Regions from separate parts of the Shewanella khirikhana genome, predicted to be linked through region 1. Evidence: predicted binding sites of a transcription regulator. Region 1 holds the regulator's gene; each other region holds the start of a gene.
The links. Region 1 encodes LexA, which represses DNA repair genes until DNA is damaged. Its sites were predicted from a motif close to TACTGTATNNNNATACAGTA; they were not measured.

Region 1 (3,123 bases):
GGGAGCGGCCACCTTCGGTGAAGTATTCCACCGAATAGCCTTTGGCAAACAGCTGATCCAGATACTCTCGGAACACTGCGGTATAGAGCTTGTTACCGTTGAAACTGCGGCGGATGAAGAAGGCGCCACCACGACGGAACATGGGACCGGCAGGCCAGAAGTTCAGGTTGATACCCGCGGCAATATGGGGCGGCACCATGCCTTCGTAATACAGGATGTAAGACAACAGCAAATAGTCCATGTGCGAGCGGTGACAGGGCACGTAGACAATTTCATGTCCATCGTGGTGCAGCTGACGAATTTGCTCGGCACCCTTGATGCTGATGCCTTTATAGAGCTTGTTCCAAAGCCAGGTAAGGAAACGCTCGGCAATACGCACCAGGCTGTCGGAGTAATCTGCAGCGATTTCATCCAGATACTCAATGGCAGTCTCGCGGGCTTTTTCTTCGGAAATCTTTTTGCTGGCCGCCTCTTCGGCAATGGCCTTTTTGAGGTTATCGGACTTGAGCAGGGCGTGGAACATCGCCTGACGATTCGGCAGCACCGGGCCTGTCATCACTTTACGCTGACGGCGGAAATGCACCCGCGCCACCCGCGCCAATTTGTGGGCAATACGCTTATCGGTGCCGTGTTCATCGGCCATGCTGCGCAGCGACACTGCGCGGGAGAACTGCACAAAGTTATGACGCCCTAAAAACAGGATCATCAGGCACTTACGCAGCCAGGTTGGATCTTCACGCTCCAGCACGGCGGCGCGCATACTGTCGTCTTCTTTGCCTGGCGTGCGGCCCCAATACAGGCTTACCGGCACCAGTTGGATATCGAGATCCTTTTGCTGACGATGCAGAGCCAGCAATTGCAGGAAGGTCTGCAGGAAAGGCTCGTTGCTTTCACGCTTGCCAAACAGCGGCTTACTGCCTTCGAGACAAACGATTCTGGGAGTTTCCACGCCGTCGAGTTTCAGGGGCTCGTAAGGGCTGGGCAGCCCCATTTTGCCGGTGATTTCATTGAGGGCGGCAATATCGCTCACCGACTCAGTTTTCATCACATAAACCAAAGGTCTGGCGGGATCCAGATTCAAATCGGCAAAGGGGTCCTGCGGCACCACAATGGTGTGCACCAGATGCTTCTGGATCCAACGCAGAGACTTAAACCAAATAGAGTCGTGTGCTGACATGCTGTTTTCTTGGGACCTGGCTTCTATCAATAGCGGCATAGAATATCAGACAGCCATATCCCTTCGCCAATAATCTGAAAAATGGTTAATACTTGCACTGATAAAAATACTGTATATACTAACAGTAACTGTATAGAAAAACAGGAACACCCATGAGACCGCTGACGCCGCGCCAGGCCGAGATCCTGGACCTGATCAAACGCAATATCGCCGAAACCGGCATGCCCCCAACCCGGGCCGAAATTGCCACCCGGCTTGGCTTTAAAAGTGCCAATGCCGCCGAAGAACACCTCAAAGCGTTAGCCAAAAAAGGCTGCATTGAGATTATGCCCGGCACTTCCCGCGGTATTCGTCTCGCCGGTGACGAGCTGGAAGATCAGCCCGATCCCGGTCTGCCACTTATCGGTCAGGTGGCTGCGGGTGAACCTATTCTGGCGCAGGAACATGTCGAACAGTATTACCAGGTCGACCCCAATATGTTCCGCCCACAGGCCGATTTTCTGCTGCGGGTTCGCGGCGACAGTATGAAAGACATAGGTATTCTCGATGGCGACCTGCTGGCCGTGCACAAAATGGATCAGGCCCGTAATGGCCAGGTTGTCGTAGCACGGGTTGAAGATGATGTCACCGTGAAGCGGTTCGAGAAGAAAGGCAATGTGGTTTATCTGCATGCCGAAAACGAAGATTTTGCCCCCATTGAAGTGGATCTGACCCATCAAAGCCTCGCCATTGAAGGGCTGGCAGTTGGGGTTATCCGCAACGGAGACTGGCTATGAACAAACTCCTTGGCAACGCACCGCGCCATCCAGGCCTGTGGACAGATGTTCCAGCAAGCAGCGCAATGGGTCCGGCTCAGGTGCTCACCCGCTCAACCTGTTCCATGGGTCGTGATGAATTAGCCAACCTGGCACCGGAACTGGCTCGCCTGAGCCTGGAAGGCCGCTGGATTGTGCTTATCAGCCCGCCGAACATTGGCCTTAAAGCCATGCTGGCTCAGGCTGGTGTTCGTATGGATAGAGTATTGCTGGTGCATGCCAAGGACGAAGTTGAAACTCTTTGGGCAATGGAAAAGGCCCTGACCAATGGCACCTCAAGCGCGGTACTGTGCTGGACCAATGCACTGGAAGCCAGAGACAAACGCCGCCTTGAACTGGTCGCCCGAAATGCCGTTGCCCTCGGAGTGATTTTTGAAAATGTAAATACTCACTCTCATGCCAACAACCTGCCAGGAAGAACCGAGCCAAACACCATACTCAGGCACTCGGCCCAATTCCACTAATCACAGCTTCATCCCCTTCAGCCCCGTTTTCGGGGCTTTTTTTCGATAATTTTTTCAGATAATTAGAAAAGAAAGTGATCTTGATCAATATTTAAACTGCAAGTAATGTAGTTCAGGCGAACAACGATTCGTTTGTTATATCTGGCGATTATGTCGTCGCAGTATCTGAGGCTTGCGCCATGGGTAATGCGGATCAGACCGATATATTCAGCTGTAGGTGCAAGTGTGGTTAAGAGAGCTGTAAATACCTAATCAACAATCAAACCGCCAATGCACTTTGAAGTCATCGTTGCTTTTTGTGGGAACTGAAGAGTTTGCATAGAGCAGAGACTTACTGTGTGACTTTTCTTTGTAGTTGCTTGATGCAATTGACAGAGGAGATGTCTTGTGAAGCATTGGTTGTATTGTATCGCGGCGGCTTTATTGGCCCCGCCAATCCTTGCGGCTGACATGCCGCTAAACATGACGCAGGGCGTAACGGAGATCAGTGGCAAGGTTTATGGCCTGCACATGACCATCCTGTACATCTGCTGCGCCATAGGTGTGGTGGTTTTTGGCGCCATGATTTACGCCATGATCAACCACCGCAAATCCAAAGGCGCCGTCGCCGCCCAATTCCATGAAAGTACCAAAGTAGAAATAGCCTGGACCCTGGTACCCTTTCTGA
Region 2 (3,123 bases), 2.1 Mb from region 1:
GTGATATTGAGCCAGCTATCATCGCAGTGGCTGGTTATCTGAATATGACACTCAGATCCGGCATATTTAAGGCTGTTGCGCACCAGGTTTTCCAGCGCCCGCTGCAGCAAACTTTGGTCGGTTTCAAGCTCGATATGCTTGCAGGCGGCCAAATCCTGCCATTCGATATGTTGGCGTGGCGCAGCTTCAAAACGGCAATCCCCCAGAAGTGGCTGCGCCAGCTCGTGCAGATTAAAGGGCGCGCAGCGGGCGGTCTGATAGCCACTGGCGAGGCGACTGTAACCCAAAAGGGTGTCTATCAGGCGGCTGAGTTCGCTGTTTTCCGCGTGGATCCGCTTAAGGTAAGGTGAGGACTCTGCCAGATCGCTCTCCAGCAAATCGGCTGCCAGCTTTTGCCGCGCAAGCGGGGTGCGCAGCTCATGGGACACGTCACGAATAAGGCGCTCCTGGGTGGTGAGGGTGCGTTCAATCACATCCGCCATTTCATCAAAGTCGTGGCCGAGCTGATAAAACTCAGGTTCAGCCGCCGAAAAGTGCTCGCCGATCCGGGTGCTGAGCTTTCCGCTTGCCAGGGCTCGGGTGCCCTGTTGCAACGTCGCCAGCGGTTTGATGAGGTAATGCCCCAGCAGGCGACTGAACAGCCACAGCACAAACAATCCCACGGTTAAGCGGATCGCCCACAGGCTGTAACTGAGATCCTTGGCTGGGTGCAAATTCGCATTGAGCTGCACCGCCAAAAGCAGAGGGCCGCTGTCATCGAAAGTGGCATAAATCGGCAGGCCGATAATGGGCTTTTGTACCCGATCCCCCAGCGCCTGATCCGGCCCCAGCATAAACCCCAGTTTGAATTCAAAGTGCGGATGAACAGGGCGGCCGCTAACGCCTTCAAGGCGGCTGTTAATCACATGCAAACTGAACGACTGCGCCGCCTCCCACTCGGCCAGCGCCTGAGGAGAGCCGCGTTTCACCATGGCTTCGGCCTCCCGGGCCAACACCGACAGCTGCGCCTTGGTTTCCTTTGGCAGCACCAACAGCTGATGCAGCACCATGGCTTCAATCAGACTGGCCAATAACAAAATCACCAACAGGGAGGAGCCGAAATAGCCAAACAGGCGCCATTGCAGGCGGGCAAAGGGGTGATGGCGGGACAACTTCATGACAATTGCACAGACTTATAAATAAAAATGATTCGCATTATACACCTTGCCAATTCAGATCCCAGAGGATTGGCAAGTTTGTCAGAACTGCTATACTGTATAAATATACAGTTATTGGTGATTTGAATACCGAAACCCGGTTCAGACACAGGTGCCCCGATGAAAACCAGTCCACAAGAGCTTTCCAAACAACTTGGCCGCCAGGATATCTGGCTTGGGCAACAAACCTGCCAGCAGCCCGGTTATGCCACCGGCTTTGAGACGCTGGATGCTGCCTTGCCCGACAGCGGCTGGCCGCGCCATGGGGTGTGTGAACTGAGTTGCCCGGTGCCGGGGTCGCAGTCAATGCTGCTGTTAACGCCACTGCTCAGGTGCATACAGGGCGAAAACGACACCCCGGTAATTTTGGTTGGCGCTCCCTGGCAGTTGAATCCGCAGTACTTATTGCAACATGGACTGCGGCCGGAAGGCTTTTGCCTGGTGGATGTCAACGCGCGTAAGGACAGACTCTGGGCTATGGAGCAGAGTCTGGCCAGTGGTGGCTGCCGTTTGTTGTTGGGCTGGCTTGACCGTTTAAGCCTGACCGAAGCCCGGCGTTTGCAGCTGGCGGCGGAAAAGGGCGGCTGTCTGGCCATTATTCTGGTGACTGACGCCACTGAGGGTAATCCTTTGCCGCTGCGTTTGGGGTTAACCCCGGGCGGTAACTCAGACAGGCTGGAACTCGCTTTACTGAAACGCCGCGGCGGCAAACCGCAGGACAGTTTGCAGATTGAGGGGCTTTCCCCACTGCTTGCACGCTACTTACCGCCGCAGCCATCCATGCAGGTGGTGCAGGGCCCCTGGGGCGGCGCCTGAGCAGGAGGATGATGTATGTCATTTATCCGTGATTGCCTGCGCGTCCATCAAAGACATTTGTTTCAGCAGAGCCTGTTCGTTCAGCAGCGCTGCTGTTTGGCCCGCGGGCTTAGCCGTCATCAATCTGTTTGGGTTAAGGGTTGATGCGCTGGCTTGGTGTATGGCTACCCCATTGGGAGCTGGATTATCTGCGCCATGTGCAGGGGCTGGCGCCATCCATGCCACTTATTTTGTACGATGTGGCAAAGGCGCGGGTGCTTAAAGCCTGCCCGCAGGCGGCCAATGCCGGGGTTATGGCAGGTCAGAGCATGGGCAGCGCGGCGCAGCTGTGCCCCAATGTGCAGCCATTTCCCTTCAATCTCTCGCTGCACCGGCAAGGCTGCGACTGGCTGTGTCGCCACGGCTACAGTTTCAGTGCCCGCCTGGTGCCGCCTCCTGAGCCCGATACGTTTTTTGCCCGTTGCCACGATGTACTGCTGCTTGAAACCGGCTCTATGGCAAAACTCTTTGGCGGCGAAGCGGCGCTGGCAAAAGCATTGGCCGCCGCGCTTGAAGGACTTAACTGCCACTTTGCCATGGCGTTTGCTGCCACGCCGTTGGCAGCGGGTATGCTGGCCAAAACCCGGCCCAGTCTGGCATCAAAGACGCTGCAGCCAGTGTTTGCCAGGGCTGCAACGTCGCAATCGGCTCTCAAGGTTTTCGCTTCAAAATCAGCATCAAAAGCGATTGCTGAGCCCAAAAGCGCAGCAGAGGTTTTATCACGGCAATTATCGGCGCTGCCAATCTCAACCCTGCCTGTGCCTGAGACGCTGCTTTTTCGTTTGGAGGGCATGGGGCTTGAGCATATAGGTGCGCTGCAGGCTTTACCCGCCGCCGAGCTTGGGATCCGCTTTGGTCCTGAATTTGTGCTGCTATTGGCAAGGCTTAACGGTAAGCAGCCCCATCCCCAGAGCTTTTATTGCCCGCAGGAAGAGTATCGTCAGCGGCTTGAGCTGATGTATGAGGCCGAAAGTCTCAATGCCCTGGTGTTTGTGCTTGGGCGTATGTTTGCCGAGCTTGCGCTGTTTTTACGTCAGCGACAGTTGGCGGTTTCCATGCTGGAGCTGGTGTT
Region 3 (3,123 bases), 2.3 Mb from region 1:
TGGGCATATTGCTGCTGAATAAAGGCGCCGATAAGGATGCGCTGATTGCCTTCGAGGCGGTAGCTCACCACGTTACCTACGGGGATTTGACGAAAATACAAGGTTGAACCGACATCCAGCGAACCCAGCTTATCTGTGCTCAGCTCCACCAGAATGCCTTCGTTACCTGGCGCCAGTGGCGGCGCTTCACGCAGGGCTTCAAAGCTGGTGGCACTGTCGCCTTTGCCGGGCTGCACCGCAATATAGTTGCCGGAGAAGAGCGCATCCAGCCCCGACACCCCGGTGATGGATGCCTTGGGGGAGACCAGCCAAAACTGAGTATCTTCGCGCAGGTATGGGCCGGAGCGGTAGTCCATCATCACGGTTACATTCACGCCGGTCAGATCTTCGTCCATGGCGATATCGGTCACTTTACCCACGGTAAGGCCCTGATATTTAACCAGGGTTTTACCCACATCTATACCGGAGGCGCTGGGGAAATGGATAAGGATCTCCACCCCCGACTCGCGAATGCTTTTAATCCCAAGCCAGGCGGCGAGGGCCATGGCCACGAGGGGAAGGAGCCAGACCGGCGAAAAGAGCTTCTTCTTTACCACCTTTGGGGCTTCAATGTTTGTCATTTTTAACTTCCAGTCGATCCCAGAGTAAACGAGTGTCCAATACCTTGGCGGCAAGCTGGGTCAGCAAGATAACCAGGGCAAATGCGGTGGCGGCGGGGGCGGGCTTGGCATCCAGCAATTGCCCCATATTCACCAGTGCCACCGTCAATGAAATCACAAAAAGGTCGAGCATGGACCAGCGTCCAATCCACTCAATAATATGAAACCCTGCCATCAGTTTGCGTTTGGAAACCGGCAAGTCAAAGCTAATGGCGGTGAGATAGGTTGCCAGGCCGACAATCTTAAGCCAGGGCACCAGAATACTGGCGGTAAACACGATAATGGCGATGGGCAGCATGTCGGAGTGCACCAGATGCTTGATGCCACTGAAAATCGTATCGTGGGTTACCCGGCCTTGGTTCACCAGGGTGGTGATGGGGTAGACATTGGCCGGAATAAGCAAAATGGCGGCCGTGATCAGCAGCGCCCAACTTTTTTGTACGCTGGTGTAGTCCCTGGCGCTGTTGTCGGCGCCGCAGCGGCGGCACTTGGGGGCACGGATGGGGTTGGTTTCACGGCAAACCCGGCACTGACACAGGCCGATTTGCTTGCCGGTGGTCTCGTGGCCTACGCTCATTTTAAATGGCTCCACATGTGCTCAATGTTGTACTCCCGCTGTAAAAACAGAGTGACCAGAAACAGCATGGTAAAGCAGAAGGTGCCTACGCCAAAGTAAATGTCAGAAAAATCAGATAATTGAAACGCCGAGACTAAGAAACTGATAACGTAGATTTCCAGCATGGTCAGCTGGCTGAAAAGCCCATGGCGCCGTAAAAGCCAGGCGTAGGCACGTTTTTGCCAGGGGCGTTGCAAGCCGGATTTCACCAGCAAAATTTGGCCTAAAATCGACAGCAGCAGCAACCCGGGACCAATCACGGCTGCGACCAGGACAGCGACACCAACCACCCAATAGCCTAAATCCATCACGGCCATCGCGCCTTCCATTACCGTGGCAGTTCGGACCGAGCCTAAAAAGTGCAGTTCGAGCACAGGGAACAAATTGGCGGGCACAAACAGGGCGAGGGCGGAAAGGCACAGGGCAAGCATGCCATTCACTGAACAGTATGGCGTGTCGTACAGGGCCGTATGGCAACGGGGGCACAGGGCCCGCACCCCGCTTGGCAGGGCACGGCGCCGGACCGCCAGGTCGCAGGCGCGGCAGAGGATCACCGAATTGTCGATATCGTCATGATGCATATAAGCGTGTAGCAGATCCGTTGGCTTACCGACGTGATGCCGCATTCTGCGCGGCTTTCCCATCAAATTGAGAAATGTTCAGCGTACGAGTGTATCAGATCCCGTTAAATACTTGCATCTCCGGATAAAAACTGTGACACTTCATTACTGTATAAATAAACAGTGCGAGGGCTATCATGGCGGTAATCACACAGTATGTGGTGGTCAGAGATGGGGTTGAAAAGATGACATTTACATCGAAAAAGGAGGCTGATGCCTACGACAAGATGCTGGATATCGCTGACAGCCTTATTCCTTTCATCAGTAATGCGGACTGCGGTCTGGATGAAGCGACTACCGAAAAACTGGCATTCTATTTTGCGACCAACAAAGATGATTTATCATCGCTGCTCAAGGGCGCTGCGCCGGTAAAGCCAGCAGTCCAACCCAAAAAAGCTGCTAAAAAGGCAGACGCAGAATAACAAGTTGCAGGAAACAGCATGAAACACGCGTTTTACGACACTTTAAACCGCCAGGCAGAGGCGTTGCTGGCAGGGGAAGACGACATGGTCGCTGCCATGGCCAACTTCTCGGCACTTTTAAATGAACATCTGGACAGTCTGAACTGGGTGGGCTTTTATGTGCGCCGGGAACAGGTTCTGGTGCTTGGCCCGTTCCAGGGCAAGGTTGCCTGCACCCGGATCCCCTGGGGTAAAGGCGTATGCGGCACCGCCGCAGCCACCGATACCACCCAGCGCATTGCCGATGTGCATCAGTTTGACGGCCACATTGCCTGTGACTCGGCGTCCAACTCCGAAATCGTGGTACCTGTGCGCCGTAATGGCGAGGTGATTGCCGTGCTGGATATCGACAGTCCAAGCTTTAATCGCTTCGATGAAGCCGATCAAACAGGCCTGGAAGCGCTGGTTCGTACCTTCGAAAAGGCCTTGTTCGGTCAATAAGTCGCCAGTTTTCGCTAAATGCCAGTCGCAATCGCCCAAGCGGTCACTATAATAGGCTGCTTGCGCGTGCGCCTGCGGCAGATACCCGGCGAATGATAAAAATTGTTAACAATGGTTATTAACGCTTTGGCATGCGCCCGGAAGATGCTAATTTGTGTGTTGGCCGATACGGCTGACAATCAAGAATAACCTATGTTCTGCAAGTGCTTGCAAGCAGGACAGACATACCTAGTAACTGTGGAAGTAAAGATGGAATCAACAGAAAAGTTGACCGACACCAACGCGATTCTCGCGTATTTATATGAAACCTTTCCTTTGTGCTTCGT
Region 4 (3,123 bases), 1.7 Mb from region 1:
GGCGATATGCTGATAAAGCTGGCGCTCGCGCAGACTCAGACTCGCCAGAGCCATGCGCTTGCCGGTAGGTACAATCGCATGGTGCGCATCCACCTTGGAATCATCCCAGGCTTTGGATACCAGCCGTAAGTCTGGCTCCGGCACGCCCTGGGTCAGTTCCGGCGCATTGGCCATCACAGCCGCCGTAACGTCAGGAACCAGTTGCAGCTGTTCTTTGGGCAAATGGCGGCTATCAGAGCGTGGGTAGGTAATAAGCTTATGGCGCTCATAAAGACTCTGGGCCGTATCCAGTACCTCTTTTGCACTCATGCCAAAGCGTTTGGCGCAATCAATCTGCAACGCTGACAGGCTATAAAGCAAAGGCGGCGCGAGCTTCTTGTCTTTATTGCTGACGTCGGTGACGAGCGCTGGCTTGCCGCCAATACGGCTCACCACAGTTTCGGCAAGGCGACGGGAAAGCACCCGGCCCTCTTCATCCATATAGGGCTGGCAGGCCTCGCTGGGCTGCCATTTGGCGCTGAAGTGCTCGCCTTTTTCCGTCACCAGATGGGCAAGCACCTCGAAATGATCTTTTGGGGTGAAATGGTCAATCTCTTGGTCGCGACGAACTACCAATCCCAACAGCGGCGTCTGTACCCGCCCGACCGACAATACGCCGCTGTAGCCCACTTTGCGCCCTTGCAAGGTGTAAGCACGGGTCATATTCAGGCCATACAGCCAGTCAGCCCTGCTACGGGCCAGTGCCGAGGTGGCGAGTGGGACAAACTCTTTATTGCTGCGCATTTGCCCGAGTGCCCGGCGCACCGCGTCGGGGTTAAGGTCGGAAATGAGCAGACGCTTGGTGGCTGCGAGTTTGGCAACCGGCACCTTGGCATGGGATAGCACTTCATCCACCAGTAACTGCCCTTCGCGATCCGGATCGCCGGCATGAACCAGGCTGCTGGCCTGCTTGATCAGGCGTTTTACCACCGCCAGCTGGGATTTGGCCGAGCTTCTGGGCGTGAGCTGCCACTCTTGGGGAATAATCGGTAAATGGGCCAGCTGCCACTGTTTAAACTCGGGAGAATAGGCATCCGGCTCGGCCTGCTCCAGCAGATGACCAATACACCAGGTCACGCAGTCGCCATTGCCAAGCTCAATGTAGCCATCCCCCTTTTTATGGGGCTTGGGTAATACATCGGCGATGGCGCGGCCCAAACTGGGTTTTTCGGCGATATACAGGATCATGGCGAATGCAACGGCTCAAAAATACTGGATGAATTTACAGTAAATGTAGCGAAAATCCCGCTGCGGCGCAAACATGCCGCTGCCCAAATGGGTAGATTTACGCCGAAGATAACGATTGTATGTAAATTTTATTGAGAATGATTCTCAACAAGTTGCAAAATGGCGGCACCTGCTCACCGCCTGGACTCAAGATGTATTCCAAACTGTCTGTTATTACTCACCAGTGGCTGCTGTGCTCGGCGCTGCTGATGCTCGCTGCCATCATCTGCCTGCCGGCCCAATATTGGCCACTGGTGTTGTTTCCACTTATTTGCATCGGCAAAGAGTGCTGGCATGTACGCTCACCGGGACGCCTCACGCTGACGGGACTGTTTAGCGTCTGGCTTGGCTGTTTTGCCATTGCCATTTGGGCCTGATAACCCAAACAAAAAAACCAGCGCCAGGCGCTGGTTTTTTAATGGACCCTTTACGGCTTAAGGGTGACCGACGTTGTGCAGCTCGAGGTTGGTGCCGATATCGCGGTTGCGATTAGCCTTGGCATCGTCATTGCGCATTTGGGTCAGGTGATCCAGGTAACCCTGGGTCACGTCACCTGTGATGTAGTCGCCATCGAATACCGACGTCTCGAAACGCTTGATTTCCGGGTTTTCCATCCGCACGGCTTCCACCAGATCGGTCAGATCCTGGAAGATGATGCCATCGGCTCCAATCAGCTTGGCAATTTCATCAACGTCACGGCCATGGGCAATCAACTCATTCGAGGTCGGCATGTCGATGCCATAAACGTTGGGGAAACGGATTTCAGGGGCGGCTGAGGCAAAGTACACCTTCTTGGCACCGGCTTCACGGGCCATTTCGATGATTTGCTCAGAGGTGGTGCCACGCACAATGGAGTCATCCACCAGCAGCACGTTCTTGCCCTTAAATTCAGCATTGATGGCGTTCAGTTTACGGCGAACCGACTTCTTACGCTCCTGCTGGCCGGGCATGATAAAGGTACGGCCGATATAGCGGTTCTTCACGAAGCCCTGACGATACGGCAGATCCATCACCCGGGCGATTTCCAGCGCGATATCGCAGGAAGTCTCAGGGATAGGGATCACCACGTCGATGTCGTTATCGAACCACTCTTTCTTGATTTTCTCACCGAGCTTGGCGCCCATGTTAACGCGGCTGGCGTAAACAGAGACCTTGTCGATGGTGGAGTCTGGACGGGCAAAGTACACAAACTCAAAGATACAGGGCGAATACACCGGCGTTTCGGCGCACTGGCGGGTAAACAGCTGACCATCGAGGGTGATATACACAGCTTCGCCAGGCGCTACATCGCGCATCACCTCAAAGCCAACGGCGTCCAGCGCCACACTCTCAGAGGCCACCATGTACTCGGTGCCCTTGGCGGTTTCATGCTTACCCAGCACCAGCGGACGAATGCCATTGGGGTCGCGAAACGCCACCAGACCTTCGTTCACAATCATGGCGGTCACAGCATAAGCACCGCGGGTTTGGGCGTGCACCTTGGCCACGGCATCGAATACCTGATCGGCGCTCAGGTGCTCAGACTGCACCTGCTGCAGCTCGTCGGCCAGCAGGTTCAGCAGGATTTCCGAGTCAGAGGTAGTGTTCACATGGCGACGTTGCTGCTTCAGGCGGGCAGCCAGTTCCTGAGTGTTGGTCAGGTTACCGTTGTGAGCCAGAGAAATACCGAAAGGAGAGTTTACATAGAAAGGTTGGGCTTCAGAGGAGCTTGAGCTACCGGCGGTGGGATAACGCACATGCCCGATACCGGCGTTGCCCTGCAGGCGCTGCATATGTTTGGGCTCAAACACATCACGCACCAGGCCATTAGCCTTTCTGAGCCTGAATGCATCATTGTCTACTGTGACAATTCCGGCT

Region 2: the regulator LexA is predicted to act here: its motif matches at 1,251-1,270, upstream of imuA (translesion DNA synthesis-associated protein ImuA).
Region 3: the regulator LexA is predicted to act here: its motif matches at 2,002-2,021, upstream of STH12_RS06150 (YebG family protein).
Region 4: the regulator LexA is predicted to act here: its motif matches at 1,250-1,269, upstream of STH12_RS09355 (DNA topoisomerase III).

The regions. Positions count from the first base shown of each region.
Region 1 is NZ_CP020373.1:3,883,037-3,886,159, forward strand. It holds gene plsB (glycerol-3-phosphate 1-O-acyltransferase PlsB) at 1-1,177, opposite strand, end outside; gene lexA (transcriptional repressor LexA) at 1,330-1,953, shown strand; gene STH12_RS17050 (cell division inhibitor SulA) at 1,950-2,456, shown strand; gene coxB (cytochrome c oxidase subunit II) at 2,844-3,123, shown strand, end outside.
Region 2 is NZ_CP020373.1:1,776,681-1,779,803, reverse strand. It holds gene STH12_RS07750 (HAMP domain-containing sensor histidine kinase) at 1-1,157, opposite strand, end outside; gene imuA (translesion DNA synthesis-associated protein ImuA) at 1,317-2,012, shown strand; gene STH12_RS07740 (Y-family DNA polymerase) at 2,156-3,123, shown strand, end outside.
Region 3 is NZ_CP020373.1:1,415,976-1,419,098, forward strand. It holds gene STH12_RS06135 (MlaD family protein) at 1-620, opposite strand, end outside; gene STH12_RS06140 (paraquat-inducible protein A) at 607-1,236, opposite strand; gene STH12_RS06145 (paraquat-inducible protein A) at 1,233-1,856, opposite strand; gene STH12_RS06150 (YebG family protein) at 2,033-2,317, shown strand; gene STH12_RS06155 (GAF domain-containing protein) at 2,336-2,797, shown strand; gene proQ (RNA chaperone ProQ) at 3,047-3,123, shown strand, end outside.
Region 4 is NZ_CP020373.1:2,138,983-2,142,105, forward strand. It holds gene STH12_RS09355 (DNA topoisomerase III) at 1-1,227, opposite strand, end outside; gene STH12_RS09360 (hypothetical protein) at 1,419-1,643, shown strand; gene purF (amidophosphoribosyltransferase) at 1,701-3,123, opposite strand, start outside.